Regions from separate parts of the Janthinobacterium algoris genome, predicted to be linked through region 2. Evidence: predicted binding sites of a transcription regulator. Region 2 holds the regulator's gene; each other region holds the start of a gene.

Region 1 (9,697 bases), on a different contig from region 2:
TCGAAGCGGACTTGAAAAAATGTCAACTCAACTATACGGAAACGCGCCAGGGCATGGCCGCCTGGCGCAAGCTGCCCGACCCGTTTCCCCAGTGGCAGCGCATGGAAGAACTGGAAGACTAACCTTGAACAGGAACACACTATGACAGAACTGATCCCCGTCACCATCATTACGGGTTTTCTCGGCAGCGGGAAAACCACCTTGCTCAAGCGCATATTGCAGGGCGATCACGGCGTGCGCATCGCCGTGATCGAAAATGAATTCGCCGCCGAGAGCATCGACCATGGCTTGCTGGTGCAGGATAGTGACGAGCAGATTGTGGAAATGAACAATGGTTGCATCTGCTGCAGCGTGCGCGGCGACCTGATCCGCATCCTCGGCGAGCTGCACGCCAAACGCGCAGCGGGGACGATCGCCTTCGACCACGTGATCATCGAAACGACAGGCCTGGCCGCGCCTGGTCCCGTGGCGCAAACCTTCTTTGCGGAGCCGTCAATCAGCGAGCGCTACATGCTCGACGCCATCCTGCCGGTGGTCGATGCGTGCCACGCGCAGCAGCAACTGACGGCACACAAGGAAGCGCAGGAGCAGGTGGGCTTTGCCGACCGCATCCTGTTGTCGAAGACGGATCTGGTCAGCAAGGACGAGCTGGCCGCGCTGCGCCAGCGGCTGGTCGCCATCAATGGCCGCGCCAGCCTACAGAAAGTGCGTTTTGGCAATGTACCACTGCGCGACATTTTGAACATTCGCGGCTTCAACTTGAACGCCATCGTCGAGTTGGAGCCAGATTTCCTGGGAGAACTGGGCCACCGCCACGGCGACGGCGTGCAATCGTTCGTGTACCACCAGTCCCAGCCGCTCGATTTGCTGCAGGTGGAAAACTTTCTTGATGCCGTGGTGCAGCTGTTTGGCACCCAGCTGATGCGCTACAAGGGCATTTTGTATGTTGCCGACTTGCCATGCCGCGCCGTCTTCCAGGGTGTGCACATGTTGATGGGTTCGGAACTGGGCGCGCCGTGGCGCGACGGCGAGACGCGCGCCAGCAAGATCATTTTCATCGGCCGCGACTTGCCGCAGGAGATGCTGACGCGGGGCCTGGACCGCAGCGTGACTACGGTGACTACGCTGGCCAAGGTGGACAGTCTGGCCGAGGTGGCCGCATGAGTGTGGAAGCGGGCTTGCCCGCCCTGGCGCTGATTTTTCTGCTCGGCATGCGGCATGGTTTGGAGCCGGACCACCTGGCCGCCGTCGATGGCCTGACCCTGCGTAGCCAATCGGCCCATCCGCGCTGGGCGCCGTGGATGGGCGCGCTGTTTGCACTGGGGCATGGCATCTGCGTGCTGGCCATCGTGGCCGTGGCCGCGCTAGCTTCGCGGCAATTCACACCCTCGGAAGCCCTGTTTGGCTGGCTGGAGTGGCTGCCCATCGCCTTGCTGCTGCTCATCGCCGGCATGAATGCGCGCAGCTTGCTGGCCGGCGCGCAGCTGGCCGAGGTACGCGGCCGGCTGCTGCCAAGGTGGCTGCGCGGTGTGTCCGGTCCGCTGGCCGCCGTCCTTGTCGGCATGCTGTTCGCGCTGGTCTTCGACACGGCCCTGCAGGCGGCCGCCTGGGGCTATGCGGCCGTCGCGCTCGGCGGCATGGGGCCGGCCTTGCTCACAGGCATGGTGTTTGCCGTGGGCATGGGCGTGACGGATACCTTCGATGGCTGGGTCACGGCAAAGGTCATGCGCACCGGCAAGATGGATATCGTGCGCGCCTTCCGGCGCCGCCTGGGCTGGCCCATCGTTGCCATCTGCGTGGCCATGGCCGCCTGCATGGCCGCCGGCAAGCTGGAGCCTGCATGGTCGCTGCCGGAAAGCTGGACGGCGGCGCTGGGCGCGGCCATGGTGCTGCTGATGGCGGCCCTGTACGGCTGGACTTTGCATGGCTTGCGCCGCGTGCGTGAGGGAAGGGCGTGGATATCATGAAAAAAACTGCCGAGTCCTCCCATGCCCGCATCCGCTAAGCTCGATGCGTGTCGGCGACTTGTTTTATGACGAGCATCACCTGGCCTTGCTGCTCAGCTGATGTTTTCAGCTGAAGTTTCGGAAAGTTATTTGCAGTGCGGGCACAGGCCCTTGATCAGATAATCGACTTCGCCGCCGCTGAAGCCTTCCGGCAAGAGCACGGGCGGGGGCAGCTTGACTTCATTGAAACAGGTGACGTTCGCGCATTTGGTGCACTGGAAGTGCGCGTGTTCGTGCGCCTGGTGGCCGGCGCCCGCGCTGAAGCGCCATACCTGGTCGGCGCCCGCGATGCGGTGCACCAGTGCATTTTCCGTCAGCCATTCCAGCACCCGGTACAGCGTGACGGAATCGATATCGCTGTCCTGCGACAGCGCCTGCTGGATTTCATGGTGGGTCAGCGAACGGCTTTGCGCCATTAAAAAGTCGAGCACCTTCACGCGCGTCTTGGTGACGCGGGCGTTGGTGTTGCGGATCAGCGATTCGGCTTGCGGTGTAGAAGATGATGTCAACATGATAGGCCTGCTTGCGGGGGATCGGCTGGCGGCGTCATCGCCGTGCCTGTTGCCACCCTATGGGGCGTATCTTAGCATGCGTGCTCACAAGCATGAAGCCGTGTCATGCTTTGAACGTCCAATAGCGGCCGGCGAGCGTATCGACGGGGTCGAGAAAGCGCTGGTCCGCGCGCGCCTGGTTGCGTATCAAATAGAACATGTCGGACAGGGCCGAGCGCTTTTCCGCGAAATACGCGTGTTTCATGAAGCTGGTGTCCACCCCGGTGGCGTCGATGGTTTCCACGCCCGCCACGATCAGCATGCCGGCGCCGCTGTCGCCCGCGCGCGGGTAGCCGTGCACGGCTTTCGAGGCGGCCAGCGCCAAGTCTTGCGACGAAGCATACAGGGTCACGGGGTTACGCGCGCCGGCCAGTTTCGGCGCGATATCGTGTTGGAAGACGGCCGCGTCGATGTCGGGCGCGGACAGGATGATTTCCGTGATCTTTTGCGCCAGCTGCGGCTGCGTGGCCAGCAAGTCGGCCACGGCGCGCGCCAGCCCGCGGCTACCCATGCTGTGTCCCACCAGATACACTTGCGCCGCCTCGGTGCTGGCGAGAAAGTCGGCCAGGAAGGCCGTGATATGGGGTGTGCTCCACTCGATATTGTTTTCATCGACGGTGTAGCCGGCCAGGTCGCCCAGTGATGGCCAGCTGTAAAAGACGGGCGCGCCGTCAAAGCCCAGGTCGTAGGCCATTTGTCCCGTGCGCCGCGCCGCATCCTCGAAACTCACGTTATACCCATGCACAAAGACAAAGGCGCTCTTGGCGGCCGAGGCGCGTACTTGCGTCTTTAATGCCGCAAAAAAATGCTCGCGGTCTTGTACCTCGGCATCGAGCAGCACCACGTGCTTGGCCGGGTCGTCGCGAAATTCCAGGCGCCACAGCGACGGTGATTCCAGCTGGCCCATGCGGTGGTCGCGGGGGATGCTGATGTCGCAACTGCCATAGCTGAGCGGGCCATCGCCACCCAGGATATTGCGTTCGCTGCTGAAGCGCTGCGCCGGCGGCTTGCCCACGTCGCGCTGGCGGTCCGTGGCGAAATACACTTTCACGACGGCATAGTTCGAGACGATTACGCTTTTATCGGTCGGGGCGGGCACGCTTTCCACTTCGGGGAGCTGGGGCAAAGGCCGCTGCAGCGCGCCGAGCAAGCCTTGCGCGACAAACAGGGTTTCCATGTCGTCCGACACCTTTGCCGTGGACAGGGCGGCCGACAGGGCCAGTTGCAGCTGAGGTTGGTCAGGCTCGGCTTCCAGCGCGGCGATGGCGGCCAGGATGGCGGCGGCACTGTCGAACTTGGCGATGGCCAGCTTGAGCCTTCGAAAATGGCTGGCGACGGCCTCGGGCGCATGGCCGCGCGCGCCATGTCCGATGGCCGCCACGACGGCGGAAGTGATCAAGTCCATGCGCCACCTGCCTTTCAAGTCAATCTGGATTAAATGTCAACCCATATTGCCATAAAAGTACGCGCAAAGCGACTTGTCCAGCACCGCGCGCAGGCGGTGCGCGGCAGATCAATGTTGCTTGTCGTCGCTGAACTGCTGCGCCAGCGATTGCAATGGCGCCACCGTCAGGCCGCCGCGACTCACGTGTTCGGGGATGGCCACGCGCACGGGCTTGCTGTGCATATTGCTTGAGGACAGCACGTTCGTGGTGGTTTCCGGCGCCGCATTCCACACGGGATCGACGATGCCTTCGAACACATGTTTCAATTGCTCGCCCCAGGTGTCGCGGATCATGCGGAAATACTGGTTCTTTTCATCGATGGTGACGAAGCGCGTGACGGCCAGGCTGCCTGTCTCGTATACGAGCAAATCGAGCGGCAAGCCGACGGAAATGTTCGAGCGCAAGGTCGAATCCATGGAAATGAGCGCGCATTTGGCCGCTTCGTCCAGGCGCGTCGTCGGGTTGATGACTCGGTCGATGATGGGCTTGCCATATTTTGCTTCGCCGATTTGAAAGTACGTGTTTTCATCGTGCGATTCGATGAAATTACCGGCCGAATACACCTGGAACAATCGGCAGCGCTCGGCGCCTATCTGGCCACCGAGGATGATGCTGACATTGAAATCAATGCCGCACTCGGCCAGGGCCTTCGCTTCGCGCTGGTGCACGGTGCGCACGGCGTCACCCACGATACGCGCCGCGTCGTACATGCTGGCCACGTTCCAGATGCTGCGGCCATCCGCATCCACGTGTTCGGAGACGATCTGGCGGATCGCCTGCGAGATTGACAGGTTGCCGGCCGTCATCAGGACCAGCATGCGGTCGCCCGGGTTCTCGAACACGCTCATCTTGCGGAAGGTGCCCACCTGGTCCACGCCGGCGTTGGTGCGGGAGTCGGACAGGAAGACCAGGCCTTCGTTGAGGCGCATGCCTATGCAATAAGTCATCGTCGTAAATCAAGTCAAAAGGGGAAGCATTCTACACCAGCCGGGCCATGCCACCTGCTGGCAAGGCCCGGCCAGCCTCATTTCTGCCGGCTTACACGGGCACGATCTGCACATCGACTCTCAATGTTTCCGTGCCGCCACCCTGGCGCACGCCGCGCACGGGCGCGGCCGAATCGTAGTCGCGCCCGATGGCCAGGCGGCAATACGCATCCGTCATCAGCCGCGCGTGCGTCACGTCGATGCTGACCCAGCCCGCGAAATCCGTGTCTTCCGTCCAGGCGTCGACCCAGGCGTGGCTGGCCGCGTGGCCCGTCGTGCCCGGATCGATGTAGCCGGACACATAACGGGCCGGGATGCCCCAGGCGTGGCAGCAGGCCAGGAACAGATGCGCATGGTCCTGGCACACGCCGCGCCCCAGGGCCAGGGCGTCGCCGGCCGTGGTGGTGACCATGGTGGCGCCGCTTTCATAGGCCACCTTGCCGACGATGTGCTCGGCCAGGCGCAGCAAATACCCGGTGCCCGCCGTCACGCGCCGATCCGGCAAGCTGGCGGCCGCCAGTTCCAGGATGGCCGGGTTGGCCTGCGTCAGGGACGTTGGCATGGTAAACAACAGCGGCGACAAGGTATCGATCAAGTTCAGCCGTCCCTTGTGCGGATAAATGGTTTCCACCACGCCATGCGCCACCAGGCTTAGCGATTGATGGCTGCCGTTAATCGTCAGCATGTGCGACAAATTGCCGTAAGCATCCGTGTAGGCATGGCACCGGCCCGGCGTGGTGATTTGCCAGGACAGGGCGCGCTGCTGCGGCTCGATACGCGGCGTCAGGTGCAGTTGCTGGATGGTGTAGGCCAGCGGCGCGCTGTAGGCGTAATGGGTTTCGTGGCGGATAGTAAGTTGCATCAGGCCGCCAAGGGAACGAGGAAGTCGCGGCTGACCCGGTTGCCCAGGTCATAAATGTTTTCTAGAAACTCGGTCAGGGTCAGGTGCAAGCCCGCCTTCATGATGTCGTCGATATGGCCAAATTTTAGCTCCGCATGCAGCTTGCCGGCAAACCTTTCCGTATCGGCCGAGACATCGTTGCGGACCTGTTTCAGGTTTTCCACCACGTCATCCATGCAGGCCAGCAAGGAACGTGGCATGTCGCCGCGCAGCATCAGCAATTCCGCCACCCGTGCCGGGGTGATCACGTCGCGGTAGACTTTGCGGTAGATCTCGAAGCCGGAAACGGAGCGCAGCAAGGCCGCCCAGTAGTAAAAGTCGCGCTGGGTGATGTCTTTCGACGTATCGCGCGCGCCGTGGAACTTCACGTCGAGGATGCGCGCCGTGTTGTCGGCCCGCTCCAGGAAGGTGCCGAGGCGGATGAAATGGATGGCTTCATCCTTGAGCATGGTACCTAAAGTGACGCCGCGCGACAGATGCGAGCGGTACTTGACCCACTCGAAGAACTGGCTGGGGTCCGTTTCCAGCAGATTGCTTTTCAAACGTTTCTGCATGTCGAGCCAGGTGGCGTTCTGGATTTCCCACACTTCGGTCGTCAAAGTACCGCGCACGGCGCGGGCGTTTTCGCGCGCGCCCGTCAGGCAGGCGAAGATGGACGAGGGGTTGTTCGGGTCGCGCACCATGAAGTCGAGCACGTCGCGCGTGTGAAATTGACCATCGCGGCCATATTTGTGGTCGTACGCGCTTTGCAGCTCGGAAATGCCCAGGGTGGCGCGCCAGCCCTGCTCGGCGTCTTGCTCGGACTGGGGCAGCATCGACGTTTGCATGTTGACGTCGAGCATGCGCGCCGTGTTTTCCGCCCGCTCCGTGTAGCGGGCCATCCAGAACAAATGATCGGCGGTGCGGCTCAGCATGTTTTCTCTCCTGCAAAAGCGGATGTGGCTTCGAGTACCCAGGTATCCTTGGTGCCGCCGCCTTGCGAGGAATTGACCACCAGCGAGCCTTCGCCCAGAGCCACGCGGGTCAGGCCGCCCGGGACCATGGAAATCGTCTTGCCGGACAGCACGAACGGACGCAAATCGATATGGCGCGGCGCGATACCGGCCTCGACATACGTGGGGCAGGCGGACAGGGCGAGTGTCGGCTGGGCGATGTAGCCGGCGGGATTGGCCAGCAGGCGCTGGCGGAAATCCTCGATCTGCGCCCGGCTGGACGCCGGCCCCACCAGCATGCCATAGCCGCCCGCGCCATGCACTTCCTTGACCACCAGTTTCCCCAGGTTCGCCAGCACGTAGGACAAATCGGCCCCTTTGCGGCACTGATAGGTCGGCACGTTGTTGAGTATCGGTTCTTGCGACAGGTAGAATTTGATCATGTCGGGCACGAACGGGTAGATCGACTTGTCGTCGGCCACACCCGTGCCGATGGCGTTCGCCAGGGTGACTCTTCCGGCGCGATACACGGACAGCAGGCCCGGCACGCCCAGCGAGGAATCGGAACGGAAGGCCAGCGGGTCGAGGAAATCGTCATCGACCCGGCGATAAATGACGTCCACGCGCTTGGGTCCGCGCGTGGTGCGCATGTACACGGAATTGTCGTTGACAAACAAATCCTTGCCTTCGACCAGTTCCACGCCCATTTGCTGGGCTAAAAAGGCGTGTTCGAAGTAGGCGGAGTTGTACATGCCGGGCGTCATGACGACGACTGTCGGGTCATCCACGCCCATGGGCGCGACGGAGCGCAGGTTGTCGAGCAGCATGTCCGGGTAATGGTCGACGGGGGCGATGCGGTTGCGGGCGAACAGTTCCGGGAACAGCCGCATCATCATCTTGCGGTCTTCCAGCATGTAGGATACGCCGGAAGGCACGCGCAGATTGTCTTCCAGCACATAGAATTCGCCCTGGCCCGCGCGCACGATATCGACACCGGCGATGTGCGCGTAAATGTCGGAGGCGACGGCAATGCCCTGCATTTCCGGGCGATACTGGACATTCTTGTAGATTTGCTCGGCAGGGATGATGCCCGCCTTGATGATGTTTTGCTCATGATAAATATCATGGATGAACATGTTCAAGGCTTGCACGCGCTGCACCAGGCCCGTCTGCATCTGCGCCCATTCGGCGGCGGGGATGATGCGCGGGATGGTGTCGAACGGTATCAGACGTTCCGTGCCGGCATCGTCGCCGTAGACGGCAAACGTGATGCCGACGCGGCGAAACGTCAGATCGGCTTCGGCCCGCTTGCGGGCGATGGTCTCGGGGGATTGCTGCGCCAGCCAGTTGTCAAATTCACGATAGTGTTCACGTACCTTGCTGTCCGTACCCACTTCATCCGCAGTCATTTCATTGAAAAAATTTGCCATGTTGTGATTTCCCTTGAGCCGTGTCTACGTATAGCTCAGCAGGAAGCGTGCCAATGAGGTGCCAGCGAAAGTGTGTAAAAAACGACCATTTTTGTAGCGTCAATCCATCATCCGCACCGTTATGGTGCATTCGGTGTCAGTTCTTGGGGAGTTGGGCGCGAGGCGGCAAGAACGGCCGGCAATCGACGGCTTGACCTCAGCGGCGTCCAGCGTGCGTATCGAGACTGAAGAGTGGCATCACGGCGCGACAGTGCGCGGGAACGTCACTGTGAACACGGTGCCGACGGATTCGGATGAACTCACCGTGATCGTCGCGTCATGCACCCAAGCAGCTTCTTGGGCGATAAACAGGCCCAGACCCAGACTGGTGTTCGGTCGTGCATCCAGTTCAGCATCCAGGTTCAGTTGAACGAGCGGTTGGAAAATTGTTTTCAGTGCCTCCGGCGCGATGACCGGCCCGATGTTGCTTACCCTGACGACGATCGTCTCGGCAAGTCCCTCGGCTTCCAGCACCACCTCCTTGCCCTTGGTCGAATATTGCGCTGCATTGATCAAAAGATTGGTCGTCAACTGGTGCAGCCGCAGGCCGTCAAAGGCGCCGACCAGGCTACCGCTGGGCCGATAAATGATGGCGCTCGCAGGGTACATCGCGCGCGCGTCGGTCGCTGCTGCCTGAAATACCTCGTCCGCATCGATGCGCGTGCGCGAGGCTGGCAAGGTCGCTCCCATTTGCAGGCGCGTAAATCCGAGCAGGTCGGTCACCATCGCGCCCATCAGCATCGCGCTACGTTTGGCTTTTGTGGCAAGGCTGATCGCGTGTTCCGACATGCTCGCCTGCCGAGCCAACAAGTCCACCGCAGTTGTGATATTGGCTAAGGGCGCGCGCAGGTCATGGCTCAGTACGGCGACAAACAGATCTTTGGTGCGGTCTGCGCGTGCCGAATAGGTCACGATGGACTCGGCCAGCGCCTGGTCGATCGCTTCGTTAAACCGCACCATTTCATACGTACTCGTTGCCGACATCTGACTCACTTCCGGCAACCACAGACGCAAGACGGTTGCCCGCAGCGCTCGGAACTCCGAGCTAAGCTGCAGCAGCGAAAAATTGCTTGCGTGGCGCAGGCGACCGTGGATGGCGGCAGCGGTTTCTTCCTCGGCCGCAGGCATTGTGCTGCCCTGAGACTTATCGAATTGCTGCTGCTTGCTTTGGTTCGTTTCGATATCGAGTGCCACGGTACGCAGAATCGCCTCGGCGTGATCCCGGAGCGCCAGTTCGGACATCTGAGCGGAGTTCGGTTCGATTGTCCTCGCGAAGGCAGTCCACTCTGCAAGAATTTGCGGCATTTTGGCGTCAATAAATGCGGCGAGTTTCATTTGTTGTACTTTCATGTTGATTAAAGCCTGTGCTGGTCGCCACCAGACGGATGCAGCGCGATCTCCGCCGCG
Region 2 (9,697 bases):
GGCGCGCGGTGGCGTACATGTGGAAATCGTGCTGCACGGCGAGTCCTACACGGATGCTTATAACCACGCGCTGACCCTGGAAAAAGAACAGAAGCTGACCTTCGTGCACCCGTTCGACGATCCGGACGTGATCGCCGGCCAGGGTACGATCGGCATGGAAATCCTGCGCCAGCATTCCGGCCCCATCCACGCCATCTTCGTCGCCATCGGCGGCGGCGGCCTGATCGCCGGCGTGGCTGCGTACGTGAAACAGATTCGCCCCGACATCAAGATCATCGGCGTGCAAACGGTCGATTCGGACGCCATGGCGCGCTCGCTGAAAGCGGGCGAACGCGTCACCCTGCCCGACGTGGGGCTATTTTCGGACGGCACGGCCGTGCGCCTGGTGGGCGAAGAAACCTTCCGTTTGGCACAGCAATATGTCGATGAAGTCATTATCGTCGACACGGACGCCATTTGCGCCGCCATCAAGGATGTGTTTACGGATACGCGCAGCATCCTGGAACCGGCCGGCGCACTGGCCATCGCGGGTGCCAAGGCCTATGTGGAGCGGGCCAGCCTGAGCAAGCACCCGGTCGTCAACCAGACGCTGGTCACCATCGCCTGCGGCGCCAACATGAATTTCGACCGCTTGCGCTTCGTCGCCGAGCGTGCCGAGCTGGGCGAGTTCCGCGAAGCCGTGTTTGCCGTCACCATGCGCGAACAGCGAGGCAGCTTCAAGCGCTTCTGCTCACTCATCGGCGCGCGCAACGTGACGGAATTTAATTACCGCATCAGCGATGAAAAAGCCGCGCACGTGTTCGTCGGCATTCAAATTGCCGACAGGCATGAATCGGGCGTGCTGGCGAAGACATTCGAGGAACACGAATTCAAGACGCTCGACCTGACGCACGACGAGCTGGCCAAGTCGCACATCCGCCATCTGGTCGGTGGCAAGAGCCGGCTGGCCCAGGACGAGCTGCTATACCGCTTTGAATTCCCAGAGCGCCCCGGTGCGCTGATGCGCTTCCTCGACAGCATGGCGCCGAACTGGAATATTTCCCTGTGTCATTACCGCAGCCAGGGCGGCGACGTGGGCCGCATCCTCATCGGCCTGCAAGTGCCACCCGACGAGATGGGCGAGTTTGCCCGCTTCCTCGACACCCTGGGGTACCGTTACTGGGATGAAAGCAGCAATCCTGTGTATAAGCTGTTTTTAGGTTAAGCATCACCTCCCAACGGCGACTACTCGCCGCTGGGGGAATTAGGCTACCATGCGTGCTTGACTGAATTCACGCCACACGACCATGACCGCCACCCACGACCTCGCCGAACAATCGCCCCTGGGCAAAAACTCCGCCTACCGCAGCGATTACGCACCGGAACTGCTGTTCCCGATTCCCCGCCAAGGCAAGCGCGATGAATTGGAACTGCACGGCACACTGCCGTTCTTTGGCCTCGATATCTGGAATGCCTACGAACTGTCATGGCTGAACCAGCGCGGCAAGCCGCAGGTGGCCATTGCCAAGGTCAGCGCGCCGGCCGATTCGCCGAACATCATTGAATCGAAATCGTTCAAGCTGTACCTGAACTCGTTCAACCAGACCAAACTGGACGGCCCGGATGCGCTGCTGGCCCTGCTCAAGCAGGATTTGTCGATGGGTTTTGGCGCGCCCGTGCAAGTGGAACTGACCTTGCAGGAAGATTTTGGCAAGCTCAAAATGGGCGAATTCGATGGCGTACTGCTCGACCGCCTGGACCTGGAAATTACCGAGTACACGCCTTCGCCGCAACTCTTGAAGGCAGCGCTGGATGAGGCTCCGGTGGAAGAAAAACTCGTCTCACACTTGCTCAAATCGAATTGCCTGGTGACGGGTCAGCCGGACTGGGGCAGCGTGCAGATCGCGTATGCAGGACCACAGATCGATCAGGAAAGCCTGTTGCGCTACCTGATTGGTTTCCGCGAACACAATGAATTCCATGAGCAATGCGTGGAGCGCATCTTTGTCGATATCTTGCGCCAGTGCAAGCCGCAAAAACTGTCCGTGTATGCGCGCTATACGCGCCGCGGCGGACTCGATATCAATCCGTGGCGCAGCAACTACAGCACGGGCGCGATGCCGGCCAATCTGCGTAATGCGCGCCAGTAACACGGCGCAACACCTTGAAATCATGCCAACAGGAATGTTGGCGGTGTTTTAAAACAACGTTGCAGTAGTGCCCCAGTGCAGGTCAGAGACGCTGAAAAATCGGAAAATCGGCATTCGGCGGCGGAAAAACCGGCGCGCCGCGTGTTTTTAATCAAGAAATAGCCGATACACCCCGGTGTTGGTTTTTTGCCAAAATGATGGCGACATGGGCTGTAGCGCACACTGCGCCCACAGCGGGCGTATACTGTTGAGAATTGGCGTTACAGGCCGCAGAAACAGGCCTATAATTCGGCTCGCAAGCCCTCTGCGCATTGCACCATTTCATTGAGTGTCATGACTAATCTTAGCAAAATACTATCCCTCGAAAACGTCCTGCTGGACCTGGAAGTCTCCAGTAAAAAGCGCGCCTTCGAGCAAGCCGGCCTGATCTTCGAAAACAACTACGGCATCGCCCGCTCTACCGTTTCGGACAATCTGTTTGCCCGCGAACGCCTGGGCTCGACAGGCCTGGGGCATGGCGTGGCCGTACCGCACGGCCGCGTCAAGGGCAGCAAGACCTTGAAAGCGCCGCTGGGCGCCTTCGTGCGCCTGGCCGAGCCGATTCCCTTCGAGTCGCCCGATGGCAAGCCCGTCAATCTGCTGTTTTTCCTGCTGATTCCCGATCATGTCACCCAGCAACATCTGGAAATTTTGTCGGAAATTGCCGAAATGTTTTCCGACGATGCTTTCCGCACGGCGCTGGCCACGGATCCGGAACCGAAATCCGTGCATTCGCGCATCGTCAATTGGCAACCCAGTCTGCAAGCGGCGGGTTAAACTTCAGGTATTCCTCCACTCCTGAAGAAGACTGCCATGTTGCAAACGCCACTGACGATACAACGCCTGTACGACGATAATCGTGAAAGTCTGCAACTGGGCTGGTTCGCCGGCTTCCCCGGCGGCGAGCGCCTGATCTCGGGCGATGTCTCGTCGGCCGCCGACCAGGTGGGCCACTTGAACCTGATCCATCCAGGCCGTATCCAGGTCTTCGGCCACCAGGAAATCAATTACTACCAGCGCCTGAAGGTCAATACGCGCACCCACGTGATTGGCGAACTGATCGCTGGCGGCCCGCCCGCGCTGATCATCGCGCAAGGGTTGGAAACCCCGCCCGACATCCTCGCCATCTGCGACGAGCAAAACATTCCCCTGTTCTCCACCCCGCTGCCGGCCGCGCAAGTGATCGACTTCCTGCGCGTCTACCTGTCGAAAAAGCTGGCGCAGCGCATCATCATGCATGGCGTGTTCATGGACGTGCTGGGCGTCGGCGTGCTGATCACGGGCGACTCTGGCCTGGGCAAGAGCGAGCTGGGCCTGGAACTGATTTCGCGCAGCCACGGCCTGGTGGCCGATGACGCCGTGGAATTCTCGCGCATCGCGCCGAACATGATCGAAGGCCGCTGCCCGCCCCTGCTGCAAAACCTGCTGGAAGTGCGGGGCCTGGGCTTGCTCGACATCAAGGCCATCTTTGGCGAAACGGCCGTGCGCCGCAAGATGCGCTTGAAACTGATCGTGCATCTGGTGCGCCGCAACGCGCTGGAAGAAGAAGTCGAGCGCCTGCCCTTCCTGTTCCCCACGGAAGACGTGCTCGGCTTGCCCGTGCGCAAGGTTGTCATCCCCGTCGCCGCCGGCCGCAACATCGCCGTGCTGCTGGAAGCGGCCGTGCGCAATACGATTTTGCAACTGCGCGGCATCGATACCTTGCAGGAGTTCATGGAGCGGCAGAGATTAGCTATGAGCGGTGACTAGTCTGCAGTGGAGTTCACCCTTGCAAGGGCGAACCGTTGCGCAGGCGGAGAGCAGCGCTCTCCGAAATCCCTGCGACACCAACGTTTGGCGATGAGTGGGGATTGAGAGCTCGGTAAGACACCAGCATTTGCTTAACCAACACTCCAGTCCAAATTGCAATAATTTGTAAAGATAGTTGCCTCGGGAGCGCAGCGCCGATCTTTATTGTATGATCGGCGTATGCATATCGTCCTTATCACCGGAATATCCGGCTCCGGTAAATCCGTCGCGCTCAATGTGCTGGAAGATACCGGCTATTATTGTGTCGACAATCTGCCACCGGCCTTGCTGCCCAGTTTGGTGCAAACGCTGCTCGACGAAGGGACGCCGCAACTGGCCGTCGCCGTCGATGCGCGCAGCGCCGAGTCGCTGACCAGCCTGCCACACAATGTGGCGCTGCTGCGCGACCAAGGGCACGACGTCAAGGTCATGTTTTTGACGGCGACCACGCATTCCCTGGTGGCGCGTTTCTCCGAAACGCGGCGCAGCCATCCCTTGTCGCACGAATTGCGCCCAAATCAGAATCCGGCCAGCCGCCGCACCCTGATCGAATGCATCTCGGAAGAGCGCGAACGCCTGTCTGCCATTGAACAGCTGGGCCATGTGATCGACACCTCGGAACTGAGCGCCAACAAATTGCGCGCCTGGATCAAGGATATCGTCGCCGCCGAACGCGCCCCGCTGACCCTGTTCTTTGAATCGTTCGCCTTCAAGCTGGGCGTGCCGCTGGACGCCGATTTCGTCTTCGACGTGCGGGCCTTGCCGAATCCCTATTACGACTTGGCGCTGCGCCCGCTCGACGGACGCGACGCGCCCGTGATCGCCTTCCTCGACGCGCAACCGAGCGCGCTGGAACTGCTGGCCGACATCCGCGCCTTCATCGAGAAATGGTTGCCGTCATTCAAGTCCGATAACCGCAGCTACCTGACGGTGGCCCTGGGTTGCACGGGCGGCCAGCACCGCTCCGTGTACATGGCGGAACGGCTGGCGCAATACTTCGGCCCCAACGAGCGCGTGGTTCTGCGCCACCGCGAGCGCTCTTAATTAATTCAGACGGTAAAGCGGATGTGCGGCGGCCGGCCAGACGGGAGCGAAGAAACGCGCCACCATGGCCGCATCGACCTCGTCCAGGCTGGATGGATTCCAGCGGGGCGCATTGTCCTTGTCGACCACCAGCGCGCGCACGCCCTCGATCACTTCGCCATGCTCGAAATTGTGGCGTACCACCGTGCGCTCCATGCGCAGGCAATCGGCCAGACCCAGGTGGGCGCCCCGCTGCAGCAATTCCAGGGTCACCGACATCATCAGCGGCGAACGCAGACGCATGGCCGCCAAGGCCTTGCTGGCGAACACGCTGTCATCCTGCGCCAGCGAAGCCATGATGGCGGCAACAGAAGGGGCGCCGAAATGGCGGTCCAGCGCCGCGCGCGCCGCGGCCAAGACAGAAGCGCCCGCCTCGGCCTGGAACGGTGCCGCCAGCGCCTTGATGGCCACCGGCAAGGCCTCACCCGGCGTCGATTCGAACAGGTCCAACAGCGCCCCCATGTGCGCCTCAGGCAGGTACACATCGGCCAGGCCCGTGTACAGGGCATCGGCCGCGTTGATCGTCAAACCCGTCAAGCCCAGGTACAGGCCCAGCTGGCCCGCCAGGCGGGAAAGAAAATAGCTGCCGCCCACGTCCGGGAACAAGCCAATATTGACTTCCGGCATGGCCATGCGCGTGCGGCCCGTGACGATGCGCAGGCGGTTGCCTGGCCCGGCTTGCGCCACGCCCATGCCGCCGCCCATCACCACGCCATCCAGCACGGCGATATACGGTTTCGGATAGAAATGAATTAAATGATTTAAGGCATATTCTTCCGTAAAGAAATCTTCCAGTTGGGCACTGCCGCCTTGCGGCGTGGCCAGGCCCGCATCGTAAAAGAAACGGATGTCGCCGCCGGCGCACAGGGCTTTTTCACTACTGGAACGGATCACGACGGCGTCCACCTGCGGATCGTAGCGCCAGGCCAGCAAAGCCGCGCTCAGCGCGCGCACCATGTCCAGCGACAAGGAATTCAAGGCTTTCGGGCGGTCGAGCACGATGTGGCCCGTGCGGTTGCGAATGGAGGTCTGGACGAAGTCGCTCATGGCAAAATGAAAAAAAGTGAGAACGGGAACATTCTAGCGCTTGCGAGGGGAATATTGCGTTTGACAGGTCCGGGCGCAAAAAAGGGCGCAATGTGCGCCCTTAGTTGATCACAACCGGTTCAAAGTCGCAGGCCGTAGAACACGTGGGAAAACCGTAGCGAGCGGATGTGAGTTGTGGCTGAGAAGCGGAGCTGTGCATATGCACAGTAAGCATCGGAGGCCGCAAATCGCGACGCGCAGTAGGTTTTTTGGTGTTCTTAGGCGGCGGCGAATTCTTCGTCCGAGTTGTCTGGCAGATGCTTGATCGCCTCTTTACCGTGCCCTTGCACTTTGGTTTTGTACTTCATCACTTGCCTGTCCAACTTGTCGATCAGGGTATCAATCGCGGCATACAGGTCTTGCCCCAGGCTTTCCACGTAGACGGTCTTGCCACTCAGACGCAGGTTGACTTCAGCCTTTTGACGTTTTTCTTTCTCTTTGAGGTTATCCACGGTCAGAATCACGGCAATATCGATGACTTGATCGAAATGACGTTTCACGCGTTCCAGCTTCGTTTGTACGTATTCACGGATGGCTGGTGTGACTTCGAGATGATGTCCGCTGATGGTGAGATTCATACACACTCCTAAAGATGATCGGGTTCGTGCGGTCCATCGACTCCGGCCCGCAGAGGAACCGAAAAAAACTTACAAACACTTACGCAGGCTCACTGGCGGAATTTTCAACGCTTCCCGGTATTTGGCAACAGTACGTCGCGCAATCACCATGCCTTGTTCCCCCAGCATGTCCGCAATCTTACTGTCGGATAAAGGATTTTTAGGGTCTTCTGCTCCTGTCAGTTGCACGATCAATGCCCGTATCGCCGTCGATGACGCTTCGCCCCCCGCTTCGGTGGCGACGTGGCTACCAAAGAAATATTTCAACTCAAACATGCCATGCGGGGTCAGCATGTACTTTTGAGTTGTTACCCGCGAGATAGTACTCTCGTGTAAACCCAGTGTATCAGCTATTTCACGGAGCACAAGGGGGCGCATGGCAACGGCCCCATGCGAGAAAAAGTTCTTTTGTCTTTCTACTATCGCCTGCGCCACGCGCAAGATCGTGTCAAAGCGCTGGCGCATATTCTTGATCAGCCACTTGGCTTCCTGCAACTGTGCGCCCATGGCGCCCTCACCTTTGCCCTGCTTGAGCAAGTTGGCGTACATGGCGTTGACGCGCAGGCGCGGCATGACGTCGTTGTTCAGGGTGACTTGCCAGCCATTGCGCGCGCGCTTGACGACGACGTCGGGCACCACGTAATCGGACACATCTGAGGCGAAGACGGCACCCGGATGCGGATTGCACTGGCGAATCACGGTCTGCGCTTCGCGCAAGTCTTCCTCGTCGCAATCGAGGGCTTTTTTCAGCTTGTTGAAATCGCGCTGGGCAAACCAGGCCAGGTGCTTTTCCACGATGACGAGGGCCATGCGCCGCGTCACCATGGCGATATGCGGCAAACGCTTGATTTGCAAGGCAAGGCATTCGGACGCATTGCGCGCGCCCACGCCGGGCGGATCGAAACTTTGCAGCAGGGACAAGGCCGTGCGCAACTCGTCGGCGTCGATTTCCAGCTCTTGCGGCAGGCGTGCCAGGATGTCGTCGAGCGACTCTTCCAGGTAGCCATTGTCGTCGAGCGCGTCAATGATCAGCTCGACCAGCGCGCGGTCGCGCAATTCGAGCACCGTCACGCGCATCTGCTCCATCAAATGTTCGCGCAGGGTGCAGTGATGGGCTTCAAGTTGCGGGCGCGAATCTTCGTCGTCGGGCGCCTTGCCCCGGCTCGCCTCGCTCCAATCGCTGTCGCCGCCATCCGCTGCGGCCGGGCTGTCGCCAGCCTCGCCATCAAAGGTCTCCGCTTCGGCCGGCGCTGCAGGCGCCTCCTGGCTTGGCGGCTGGGGCGGTGCATCGGCCGGCGCGGCCGTGGAACTCAAGGCGCCATCGGACAGCAGGCGCAGCGAACGGTCGAGCGGATCGTCGAGGCGCTCGAGCAAGGGATTGTCCGTCAGTAATTGCTCTAGTTCCTGGTGCAATTCCAGGGTAGACAATTGCAACAGGCGTATCGATTGCTGCAACTGCGGCGTCAGTGCCAGGTGCTGCGAAGTGCGCAGCTGCAATGATTGTTTCATTGGCTCACATGCGGAAGTGTTCGCCCAGATAGACCCGGCGTACCGACTCGTTCGCGATGATGTCGTCGGGGCGTCCTGACGCCAGCACCGAGCCCTGGTTAATAATGTAGGCACGGTCGCAGATACCCAGCGTCTCGCGCACATTATGATCGGTGATGAGGACGCCGATATTGCGCTCCTTCAAGAAGCGCACGATACGCTGGATCTCGATCACGGCGATGGGGTCGACACCGGCGAACGGCTCGTCGAGCAGCACGAAACGCGGGTCGGTGGCCAGCGCGCGGGCGATTTCCACGCGGCGCCGCTCGCCGCCCGACAGGGACAGCGCCTGGTTCTCGCGCAACTTTTCAATCTGCAAGTCGGCCAGCAATTTATCCAGGCGCTCCTCGATCTCGGCCTTCTTCAGGGGACGGCCTTCGACGGTCTGGATTTCCAGCACGGCGCGGATATTGTCTTCCACCGTCAGCTTGCGAAACACGGATGCTTCCTGCGGCAGATACGACAGGCCCATCTGCGCGCGGCGGTGGATCGGCAGGCGGGAAATGTCCACGCCGCTGATATCGATGCTGCCGCCGTCCGACGGCACCAGGCCGACGATCATGTAGAACGAGGTGGTCTTGCCGGCGCCGTTCGGACCCAATAGCCCGACCACTTCGCCGCATTCGACTTGCAGCGAAACATCATGTACGACTTGCCGCTTGCCATAGGTTTTTTGCAGCCCGCGAACGATCAGGGTGCTGCCGCAACGAGTATTGTCCATTATTTCTTTCCTGGCGCAGGCGTGGCCGGCGCTTTCTCCGCCGCCGGTGCCTTGGTCTTCGGCTGGATCACCATGCGCACGCTGCCGCCATCCGCGGTACTGGTGCCGCTGTCGGAGTTTTCCATCGCAAACACTTCCTTGCGGCTGTCATATGAGATGAAGGCGCCATTGGCCACGTCAGTGACTTTTGTGCCTTCCAGGCGCGTCAGCTTGGCTTTGGAAAACAGTTTCACCACTTCCGTCTTGTTGTCGTATTCCACGCGCTCCGCTTCGCCTTCGACCCACAGATCGCCCGCGCCATCGCGCTTCTGGCGGAAGGTGGCCAGCTTGCCGGGATCGGCCCAGAAGGTAATGAACTGGTAGCCTTGCGGATCTTCCGTGATCAGGGCCCGGCCCGCCTTCATGGTCAAAGTACCCTTGACCAGCACGACGTCGCCCGTCAGGGTACGCACCTGTTTGACGTCATCGACATGGCCGCTACGTGCCGTGATGACGGCTTCCTTCTCGGAATCGGCCTTCTCGGCATGCGCCACGCCCATCATGGCCAGAGAAAATACGGTCAACAGCAAGATGTTCTTCATAGTATGGTTTCCTTGTTTCATTCTGTCATTTTGCCGCCGCGGCCGGGCGCGGTTTCGGCGGGAGGACCATGCGCAGCGCATTCTGCACTTCCACCACGCCGGTAG
Region 3 (9,697 bases), on a different contig from region 2:
TTGCGTCCCACCGTGGGCACGGACACATACGCCAGGTACAGGTCGATGAACACGCTGTCCGGTGCGCTCGCGGCTTCCACATCGAGTCCCGCGCCGGGGCTGCCGGCAAACAAGGTTTCCACGTCCTTGTTGCTCAGGTGTACATGCTGAATCAAGCCCTGTTTGAGCATCTGCGCCGCGCTGAGTTTTTCAAACACCTCCATGCGGATACGGGCAATCTGGTCGGGATCGCGGCCTTGCGCGAAGCCGAGTTTCTTACGCGACACTTTTAAGGCCGACGCCAGCACGCTCTGGTTGATGATGCGCACGGAGGCCGTGGCCTTCGACACGCCGTCGATATCGGCATGGGTGGCGTCTGGCGCGCGTTTCTTCCTGGCATCGATGGCGATATTCTGTTTCAGCGACAGACCCTGGTACTGTTTGACGAACTGGAACAGCGGTGCTTCACCCAGGCCATCGAGAAACACGGGTTCGTGCTGCGACAGCACGGCCACGTCCAGAAAATCGCCCTGCGGATTGATGGCGATCAATAAATTGACGGGCACGCCGGAAAAGCCGGGAATGGGGGCCAGGTCCAACGATTCAAAAACGTAGCCGACCAGTTCGGTGGCCGTGGCGTTTTGCCGGAACAAGGGCCAGACGGGCAAGTCGGCCTCCTTGTCGCCAACGATGAGGGGCGCAGGAAAGCGCCGTGCCAGCTCGGCTTTGGTCAGCACGCCCGCCCACGCCTGTCCCAGGATAAACAGGAATAGCCAGCATCCGATGAATAGCCGCATTATCCGCATGTATTGCGCTCCGTGCGGCGCCCTGTCGCAAGGCGCCGCGTTCATTAATTAGAAGAAAATAATGCCGCCCAGGGACACGCCATTCATCTTCGCTTCGCCACCGGCAAAACCTTTCGAGCGCGTCTGACCCAATTCACCCACCAGGGTGATCGCGCTGTTGAGCGAGTAATACGCACCCAGGGTCAGGTTGGCGTTCGACTTCAAGCCGCCCGTACCGGCCGTGTTATCGTCGTTCTTGCTGATGCCGTAGGACAAGCCCAGCTTCAGCTTGTCTATCGTCTTGTAAGTGCCTTGCAGCAGCCAGTTCTTCGACTTGGTATCGCCCTGGTCCGCATCGGACAAGATACCCAGCCCTTTGCCGCCCTGGAAGTTGACCAGCACGCCGGCCGGCCCCATCTGGTACGAGCCGCCCACTTCCACGCCACGCATGGTCAGGTCATCGACACCTGGCGTTTTCGAGGTGAATTTTTGCGACTTCACGCCGAGCCAGGCTTTCAAGCCTTCCTGCACATACGTCAGCTGCGCTTGCACTTGCGGACTCGACTTCGAAGAATAGGTCGAGCCTGCCACGATGGGCGTATCGGAAACGGGGCTGACCAGCGCCACGTCGGCACCAAAACCGCCCGACTTCGGCGTGCTGTACATGATCTGGCCATAGTTACCCAGATAGGTATAACCGGCGCCGATATGGCCCAGGGTCACCCGGCCCCGCTGCGTCGCCTGCACCGGTGCGCCCGAGCCCAATAAGGTCATGTCGGACAGGATCGCATTCGCGCCGAAGATGCCATAGTCGCGGCCCAGCTTGAAGGTGCCCATCTGCTCATTGCCAAAGGTAAAGAATGCCTGGCGCACATCGACCACGCTGTTCTGGCTGATGGCGCTGTCGGTGGCCGTCGAGTTGTAGATGCCGATCAAGGCTTTCACGTCGTACTCGCCCAGGCGCGACGAAGCGGAAGTGATCAAGCCATTCGGCAGCAAGCCGTTGCCGATTGTGGTGCGATCCTTTTCGCCGCCGCAACCGAGCGCCTGGCCGCCCAGCGCCAGCCCGCCCACCGCATCGCCCGAACACGACACTTGCGTGTAATAGGCGTTGACGATGCCGCCCACCGACACCGTCCAGTCACCAGCCTTGATATCGACAGCTTGCGCCTGCCCCATCGCTGCGATTGTCATGACACCCAGGCTCCCCAGCTTGATCCATAGCTTCATTTTTTTCTCCTCTTTCTTCTCTGTTTTTAGTGTGCACACCAAAGCTTGATGTACCTCAAGCTTTGGCAATAAGCGTGCCCAGCACGGCTCAGAGGGGAAAAGAAAAAAATGGCGTGTCGACGTGTGCAACAGCGGATCAATCGCCACGCACGGTGTTCATTTTTTGACCGAAAGTATGCATAGCCGAGGTACAGGTAAACAAAAAACTGACGGCCTGGGCCGTCAGAAAAAAGAAAGCGCCCGGCAGACGGGGAGACACCCATCCGAGTGGCCCGGGCGTTTCACCCCTTACTTCGATGCCAGCTTGAAGACCCACACGGAACCGCCCTGTTCCAGAAAGTTGACCTTCTTGGCGACTTCGCCGCCCCACAGCGGCACCGCGCCACCCCAGCCGGAAACGACGGCCACATATTGCGTGTCGCCATCCTGCCAGGTGACGGGTGGCGCCACGACACCGGAGCCCGTCTGGAATTTCCACAGCGCCTTGCCCGTCTTCGCGTCGACGGCTTTCAGGTAGCCTTCCGGCGTGCCGTAGAACACCAGATTGCCGGCCGTGCTCATCACGCCACCCCACAGCGGCGCGTTGTTCTTGATTTCCCAGACGATCTTGCCCGTCTTCGGATCGATGGCGCGCATGGCGCCGATGTAATCGTCAAACAAAGGCTTGATGGTGAAACCGGCACCCAGGAAGGCGCCACCCTTCTTGTAGCTGATCGGCTCGTTCCAGATGTCCATGCCCCATTCGTTGGCAGGCACATAGAACAGCTTGGTTTGCGGCGAGTACGCCATCGGCATCTGGTTTTTGGCCCCCAGGAAAGCGGGCGCGGCAAACACGGTCGTACCTTTCTTGCCCTCTTCTCCCTTGGTCGGGTCGCCAGGGCGGCCGGCGGCGATGTAGTTCGGCCGTCCCGTCTTCAGGTCGATGCTGCTGGCCCAGGTGATTTTCTTTACAAACGGAAAAGCGTTCTGCAGCTTGCCGTTCGTTGCATCGATAACATAGAAGAAACCGTTGCGGTCGGCCTTGCCGCCGTAACGCTTGCCATCCATGTCAAAGGTGACGAACTCGTTGGCGCCGTCGAAGTCCCAGGCATCGTTCGGCGTGTTTTGATACGCCCACTTGATCTGTCCCGTTTTCACGTCCAGCGCCACGGTGGACGACGAGTACAGATTGTCGCCGGGACGCAAGTGGCTGTTCCACGGCGCCGGGTTGCCGGTGCCAAAATACGCGAGCTTGGTTTGCGGATCGTAGGTGCCGCCCATCCAGGTCGAAGCGCCGCCGGTTTTCCACAGGTCGCCCGGCCAGGTTTTGTTCACGGTGCCAGATACGCCGTTATCGATGGCCTTGCCATCCTTGTCGTAGCGGTGGCCCATATGGCCTTCCACGGTAGGACGGCTCCACACCAGGTCGCCCGTCATCGGGTTGCGCGCCTCGACCCGGCCCACGATGCCGAATTCGCCGCCCGACACGCCCGTCAGCAACAAGCCTTCGGCGATCAGCGGCGCGGCCGTCATCGAGTAACCGGCCGCATAATCGTCGATCTTTTCCTTCCAGACGATCTTGCCCGTATTCTGGTCCAGCGCTACCAGGTAGGCGTCGAGCGTGCCGAAAATCACCAAATTGCCGTACAGGGCGGCACCGCGGTTGACCACGTCGCAGCACGGCATGATGCCGTCCGGCAAGCGATGCTCATATTTCCACAGCTTGGCGCCCGTTTTCAAGTCAACGGCAAAGATGCGCGAATACGATGCTGTGACGAACATCTTGCCGTTATGAATCAATGGCTGCGATTCCTGGCCCCGCTGTTTTTCGCCGCCAAACGAGAACGACCAGGCCGGCACCAGCTTGGCCACGGTCTTGTCATTGATCTGCGTCAACGGCGAATAGCGCTGGCCCTGCGTGCCCATGCCAAACGACAAGACGCTGGCCGGATTCTTCGCAGTACTGTCGAGCATGGCATTGGTGACATTGCCCACGTCGGCCGCCTGGGCCAGCGTAGCAAAACCCAAACCGACGAGTATCCCCATGATTTTTTTCTGCACAATCATCTCCCTCTGTTTTATTAGTATGTGTGTATCAGGTCTTGCGGTGCTCATGCGGCTGGGCATGCAATAGCGCGCACTCTTCATCGGTGAACAGGCGCGAGCGTGTCAGGAAGCGCTTGCCCGTGCCGTTGTCGAGTGAAAACATGCCGCCATTGCCATCGACCACATCGATAATCAACTGGGTATGCTCCCAGTACTCGAATTGCTCGAGCCCCATGTAGAACGGTGTGCCATTCAAATTGCCGAGATAAATATCGGTATCACTGACATCGAACTCGCCCAGCGCGTAGCACATGGGCGCACTGCCGTCGCAGCAGCCACCCGACTGGAAAAACATCAGCGGGCCGTGACGCTGGCGCAACTTGTCCATCATTTCCAGCGCCGCATCGGTGGCGACCACCCGGGCAATTGCTGCACTCATGGCATCCCTTTCTGCGCGCCGCACCTGGATAGACAGGTGCGGTGCCTGTTGCCGGTTTAGAAGAAGCCCAGCGCTTTCGGGCTATAGCTCACCAGCAAATTCTTCGTTTGCTGGTAGTGGTCAAGCATCATCTTGTGGTTTTCGCGGCCAATACCCGACTGCTTGTAGCCGCCGAACGCGGCGTGGGCTGGATACAGGTGGTAGCAATTGGTCCACACGCGGCCCGCCTGGATGGCGCGGCCCATGCGGAAGGCGCGCGAACCGTCACGCGTCCACAAGCCGGCACCCAGGCCGTACAAGGTATCGTTGGCAATCGCCAGCGCTTCGGCCTCATCCTTGAAGGTGGTCACAGACACGACTGGCCCGAAAATCTCTTCCTGGAAGATGCGCATCTTGTTGTGGCCCTTGAACACCGTTGGACGCACGTAGTAACCGCCCTCCAGGTCGCCCGCCTGCGTGTGGCGCTCGCCGCCAGCCAGCACTTCGGCGCCTTCCTGACGGCCAATGTCGAGGTAGGACAGGATTTTTTCCAGCTGCTCCTGCGACGCCTGCGCGCCGATCATGGTGCTGGCATCGAGCGGGTTGCCCTGCTTGATGGCGGCCACGCGCTTCAAGGCCCGTTCGATGAATTTTTCGTAGATCGATTCCTGGATCAGCACGCGCGATGGGCAGGTGCACACCTCGCCCTGGTTCAGCGCAAACATGGTGAAGCCTTCCAGGCACTTATCGAAATAATCATCATCGGCATCCATCACGTCTTCAAAGAAGATGTTCGGCGACTTGCCGCCCAGCTCCAGGGTGACGGGAATCAGGTTTTGCGCCGCGTAACCCATGATCAAACGGCCCGTGCCCGTTTCACCCGTAAAGGCGATCTTGGCGATGCGCTTGCTCGACGCCAGCGGCTTGCCCGCTTCCAGGCCGAAACCGTTGATGATGTTCAACACCCCCGGTGGCAGCAGGTCGCCGATCAGTTCGATCAACACCATGATGGAGGCGGGGGTTTGCTCGGCCGGTTTCAAGACGACGCAATTGCCGGCAGCCAGGGCTGGCGCCAGTTTCCACACGGCCATCAGAATTGGGAAATTCCATGGAATGATCTGGCCCACGACGCCCAGCGGCTCATGGTAGTGATAGGCATACGTTTCCGCATCGATTTGCGCGACGGAACCTTCCTGCGCGCGGATGCAACCGGCAAAGTAACGGAAATGGTCGATGGCCAGCGGAATGTCGGCATTCATCGTTTCACGGATCGGCTTGCCGTTATCGATGGTTTCCGCCGTGGCGATCAGGCTCAGGTTCTGTTCGATGCGGTCGGCGATGCGGTTCAGGATATTGGCGCGCTCGGCAGGTGAAGTCTTGCCCCAGGCATCCTTGGCGGCATGCGCGGCATCCAGCGCCAGCTCGACGTCTTCCGCCGTGGAACGGGCGATTTCGCAAAACGGCAAACCGGTGATCGGTGTGATGTTGGGAAAATATTCACCTTTTACTGGTGCAACGAACTTGCCGCCGATGTAATTGTCATAGCGTTGTTTGAAGGGGTTGGCTACGCCCAGTTTGCTGATGTCTGCGAGATTCATGTCGTCCTCTATCAGGTTAATTAGAATGGAATTGATTTAATTAAAATCAAACGTCTGTTACAGATGGGGTGAGTACACGGAGTCTTCCGCAAATGCCGTGCCAGCTCGCCGTCCCACTACCAACTTAGCCGGTTTTACCCTTGTTACAAGGGCATGGCGGCCAGATCGATGCGCTTGATCGCCACCGCACGCCGGTCGTTCAGCCCAGGGGACTGTGTGTGCGTTTTGAACAAGGCAGGACTATCCTGTTCCAATTCGGGCCAGCGCCGTCCGTTCCCTGCGCCGCTGCACAATGGAACAGGTGTACCAGTCTGTAACACCTTTGCTGTGCCGCTAGCGAATCACCACGCCCCATGGCAATTCACCCACGGCAATATCGGCCACCTTGCGCGCGCTGGCCGTGTCGATGACAGAAACGCTGTTCGAGCGGCCATTGGCCACGTACAGCTTGGCGCCGTCGGGCGTGATGGCCATGTTCCACGGGCGCTTGCCGACGGCTATGCTTGCCGTCACCTTGTTGCTGATCGTGTCGATCACCATCACCGTGCCATCCGTGCCATTCGAAACATACAGCTGCTTGCCACTGGGATGGACGGCGATGCCGTTGGCATTCTTGCCCGCTGGAATAGTGGCAATCGCCTTGCGCGCGGTCATGTCGATCACGTAGACGGCATTGACCAGTTCGCACGCCACGTAGGCGCGGCCCGAGTCCGGACTGAAACCGATGCCGCGTGGACGCAAACCCACGGCAATGGAAGCCACTTGGCGGCGTTGCGCCACATCAATGACATCGACTTGCTCAGCCTCTTCTGCACTGACCAGCAGCCAGCGCCCATCGGGGCTGAAGACGGCATGTTCCGGATTGCGCCCTTGCACCTTGATGTCGGCCAGCAATGTGCCCGTCTGACCATCGAGCAAGGCCACGCTATTGTTTTCCTCGACGGCCACGGCCACGTAACGACCGTCCTGGGAAGCACTGACGCCCTCGGGCGACTTGCCCAGCGCCACGCTGCGCACGGGCGTGCCGCCAGCGTTATCGATCAGCAACAAGGCGCTGCTGGCGGCATCCGTAACAAACAATTGGCGTCCGGTGGGGCCGGCGGCGATGCCGCGAGGACGCGTGCCGGCGGCGATCTGGCGCACCACTTGGTCGGTAGCCGTGTCGATCACGCTCAGGGTGCCCGATTTTTCATTGGGCACATAGGCAAACGGAGCGGCTTGGATGGCGCTGCTGGCGAGCGCAGGCAACAGCCAGCACACCTGGCGCAAGCGCGAGAAGAAGTTGGGCATAATCACCTTTTCAATGGCAAAACGAGGGAAAAGCGCGCGGTATCGGCGCATCTGACCATTGCTGCATGCAAACGCCGTGCCACTGACAAGCGTATAATTTCAGCCCACCAATGGAGACATGGCAGGCATATTGCTTGATAAGACTAGGCAGACTTATGCCACACACGCCGCTCAAGCCGGCTTTTATTCATTTGGAGAATCCGCATGCAGCATCGTTTCCGCCTGAACACCATTGCCAGTCTGTTTGTCGCCGGCAGCGCCACCCTCGCGCCCCACATCTTCGCCGCCGAGGCCGCTGACTTGGCCAACGGGCAACTCATGGACACAGTGGTCGTCAGCGGCAGCCGCATCGCCCACCCCAGCCAGGAAGTGCCGGCTTCCATCGACGTCGTCGACAGCGCCCGCATCCAGGATGGACAAATCCGCGTCAACGCGTCGGAAGCGCTGGCCGCCGTGCCGGGCCTGGTCGTGCAGAACCGTCAGAACTATGCGCAAGACTTGCAAATCTCGTCGCGCGGCTTCGGCGCCCGCTCGGCCTTCGGCGTGCGCGGCGTCAAACTGATCAGCGATGGCATTCCTGCGAGCATGCCCGACGGCCAAGGCCAGGCCGCCACCTTCAACCTCGATACGGCCGAGCGCATCGAAGTGCTGCGCGGACCGTTTTCTGCCATCTACGGCAACCACTCGGGCGGCGTGATCCAGCTGTTTTCCAGGGATGGCCAACATCCCCCATCCGTGGAACTGAACGTGACGGGCGGCAGCTACGGCACCAGCAAGGTGGACCTGACGGCGCAAGGCCAGGCAGGCGGCATCGGCTACGTGCTCGACGGTTCGCGCTTCCGCACGGACGGCTTCCGCAACCACAGCACCGCCACGCGTGAACAGGCTTTCGGCAAGATCACCGTCAAGCCCACTGCAGACAGCAAGCTGACCATCGTCGCCAACAGCCTGCACCAGGGCAATACGCAAGATCCGCTGGGCCTCACCTGGCCCACGTTTTCCCGCGACCCGCGCGCCGGTGAAATCGACGCGAGCGATACGCAAAACCCGAAGCGCACCCTGGCCGAACGCTACAACACGCGCAAGAGCATCGACCATCAGCAAATCGGTGCCACCTACGAGCAATCGTTCGGCGATGACCGCCTGCATGTGATGGCGTATGGCGGCAACCGCGAGGTGATCCAGTACCAGGCATTTACCAAAGGCTTCCAGGCGCCAGCCAGCCATTCGGGCGGCGTGGTCGACTTCCAGCGCCAGTTCTATGGTATCGATACCAACTGGCTGCACGTGAACCAGCTGGCCGGCGGCAAGCTGAGCACCACCATCGGCATCGACTATGGCCGCTCCAGCGATGACCGCACCGGCTATGAGAACTTCATCGGCAATAGCTTTGGCGTAAAAGGCAAGCTGCGCCGCGACGAGCAAGATGTCGTCTCCAGCCTCGATCCTTATATCCAGATGGAATGGCAAAGCGGACCATGGCTGCTCAGCGCAGGTGTGCGCTACAGCAAGATGAAAGTGGCGGTCGACGACCATTTCCTCGGCAATGGCGATGACAGCGGCAGCCTGGAATTCAGCCATACGACGCCGGTGCTGGGTCTGCTCTACAAGCTCACGCCAAACGTCAACGTCTACGCCAGCGCCGCGCGCGGCTTTGAAGCGCCCACCTTGAACGAACTGTTTTACTCGGGCACGGGCGGCGGCTTCAATTACCAGCTGAAACCGGCCACCAGCACCAATCTGGAAGTGGGCGTCAAGGCCAGAATCAATAGCAACACGCATGTGAATACGGCCGTATTCCAGATCAAGACCAACGACGAACTCGTAGTCGACAAGTCCAGCGGCGGGCGCACCAGCTATCGCAATGCAGGTAAAACCTTGCGCCAGGGTATGGAGGTGTCGCTGGACTCGAACCTGCCGTATGGCTTCACGACAAAAGTGGCGCTGACCAGCCTGCACGCCGTGTATGACCAAGCGTTTGGCAGCGTGCGCGAAGGCAGTCGCTTGCCGGGCGTGCCCAGCGCCAACCTGTTTGCAGAACTGGCCTGGAAAGACACGCTAGAGCGTTTTGGCGCAGCGCTGGAAAGTGTGGCTAGCAACCAGGTCTACGCGGAAGACAGCAACAGCGAAAAGCCGGCACCCGGCTACACGGTGTTCAATGCGCGGTTCAATGCAAAACAAAGCGTGGGCAACTGGCGCTTCAAGGAATTTGCCCGTCTGAACAATCTTTTCGACAAGACCTACGTGGGCTCCGTCATCGTCGGCGACAGCAACAAGCGCTACTATGAAGCGGCGCCAGGCCGTAACTGGCTGCTAGGTGTCAGCGCCCAGTATTCCTTCTAATAAAAAGCCCACGCCTCTTCCGATGCGCG

The links. Region 2 encodes sigma-54, which starts transcription at its own class of promoters, with help from an activator protein. Its sites were predicted from a motif close to TGGCANGNAANCTGCTTT; they were not measured.
Region 1: ACQ4W7_RS25985 (circularly permuted type 2 ATP-grasp protein) is a predicted target of sigma-54. The motif match lies at 8,287-8,304, and genes of this name have one in related genera.
Region 3: adh (aldehyde dehydrogenase) is a predicted target of sigma-54. The motif match lies at 6,121-6,138, and genes of this name have one in related genera.

The regions. Positions count from the first base shown of each region.
Region 1 covers NZ_JBNYXZ010000024.1:42,418-52,114, forward strand. The annotation lists gene ACQ4W7_RS25945 (GTP-binding protein) at 1-122, shown strand, start outside; gene ACQ4W7_RS25950 (CobW family GTP-binding protein) at 142-1,164, shown strand; gene ACQ4W7_RS25955 (HoxN/HupN/NixA family nickel/cobalt transporter) at 1,161-1,967, shown strand; gene ACQ4W7_RS25960 (Fur family transcriptional regulator) at 2,093-2,518, opposite strand; gene ACQ4W7_RS25965 (alpha/beta hydrolase) at 2,622-3,962, opposite strand; gene ACQ4W7_RS25970 (proteasome-type protease) at 4,071-4,949, opposite strand; gene ACQ4W7_RS25975 (transglutaminase family protein) at 5,041-5,850, opposite strand; gene ACQ4W7_RS25980 (alpha-E domain-containing protein) at 5,850-6,803, opposite strand; gene ACQ4W7_RS25985 (circularly permuted type 2 ATP-grasp protein) at 6,797-8,251, opposite strand; gene ACQ4W7_RS25990 (sensor histidine kinase) at 8,489-9,640, opposite strand.
Region 2 covers NZ_JBNYXZ010000010.1:182,269-191,965, forward strand. The annotation lists gene ilvA (threonine ammonia-lyase, biosynthetic) at 1-1,204, shown strand, start outside; gene queF (NADPH-dependent 7-cyano-7-deazaguanine reductase QueF) at 1,287-2,129, shown strand; gene ACQ4W7_RS16740 (PTS sugar transporter subunit IIA) at 2,463-2,945, shown strand; gene hprK (HPr(Ser) kinase/phosphatase) at 2,982-3,917, shown strand; gene rapZ (RNase adapter RapZ) at 4,137-5,000, shown strand; gene ACQ4W7_RS16755 (enoyl-CoA hydratase/isomerase family protein) at 5,001-6,086, opposite strand; gene hpf (ribosome hibernation-promoting factor, HPF/YfiA family) at 6,344-6,703, opposite strand; gene ACQ4W7_RS16765 (RNA polymerase factor sigma-54) at 6,773-8,251, opposite strand; gene lptB (LPS export ABC transporter ATP-binding protein) at 8,256-9,011, opposite strand; gene lptA (lipopolysaccharide transport periplasmic protein LptA) at 9,011-9,592, opposite strand; gene lptC (LPS export ABC transporter periplasmic protein LptC) at 9,618-9,697, opposite strand, start outside.
Region 3 covers NZ_JBNYXZ010000034.1:1,864-11,560, reverse strand. The annotation lists gene ACQ4W7_RS28765 (4Fe-4S binding protein) at 1-776, opposite strand, end outside; gene ACQ4W7_RS28760 (porin) at 834-1,994, opposite strand; gene ACQ4W7_RS28755 (methanol/ethanol family PQQ-dependent dehydrogenase) at 2,283-4,019, opposite strand; gene ACQ4W7_RS28750 (DUF779 domain-containing protein) at 4,069-4,458, opposite strand; gene adh (aldehyde dehydrogenase) at 4,515-6,035, opposite strand; gene ACQ4W7_RS28740 (beta-propeller fold lactonase family protein) at 6,369-7,325, opposite strand; gene ACQ4W7_RS28735 (TonB-dependent receptor family protein) at 7,530-9,668, shown strand.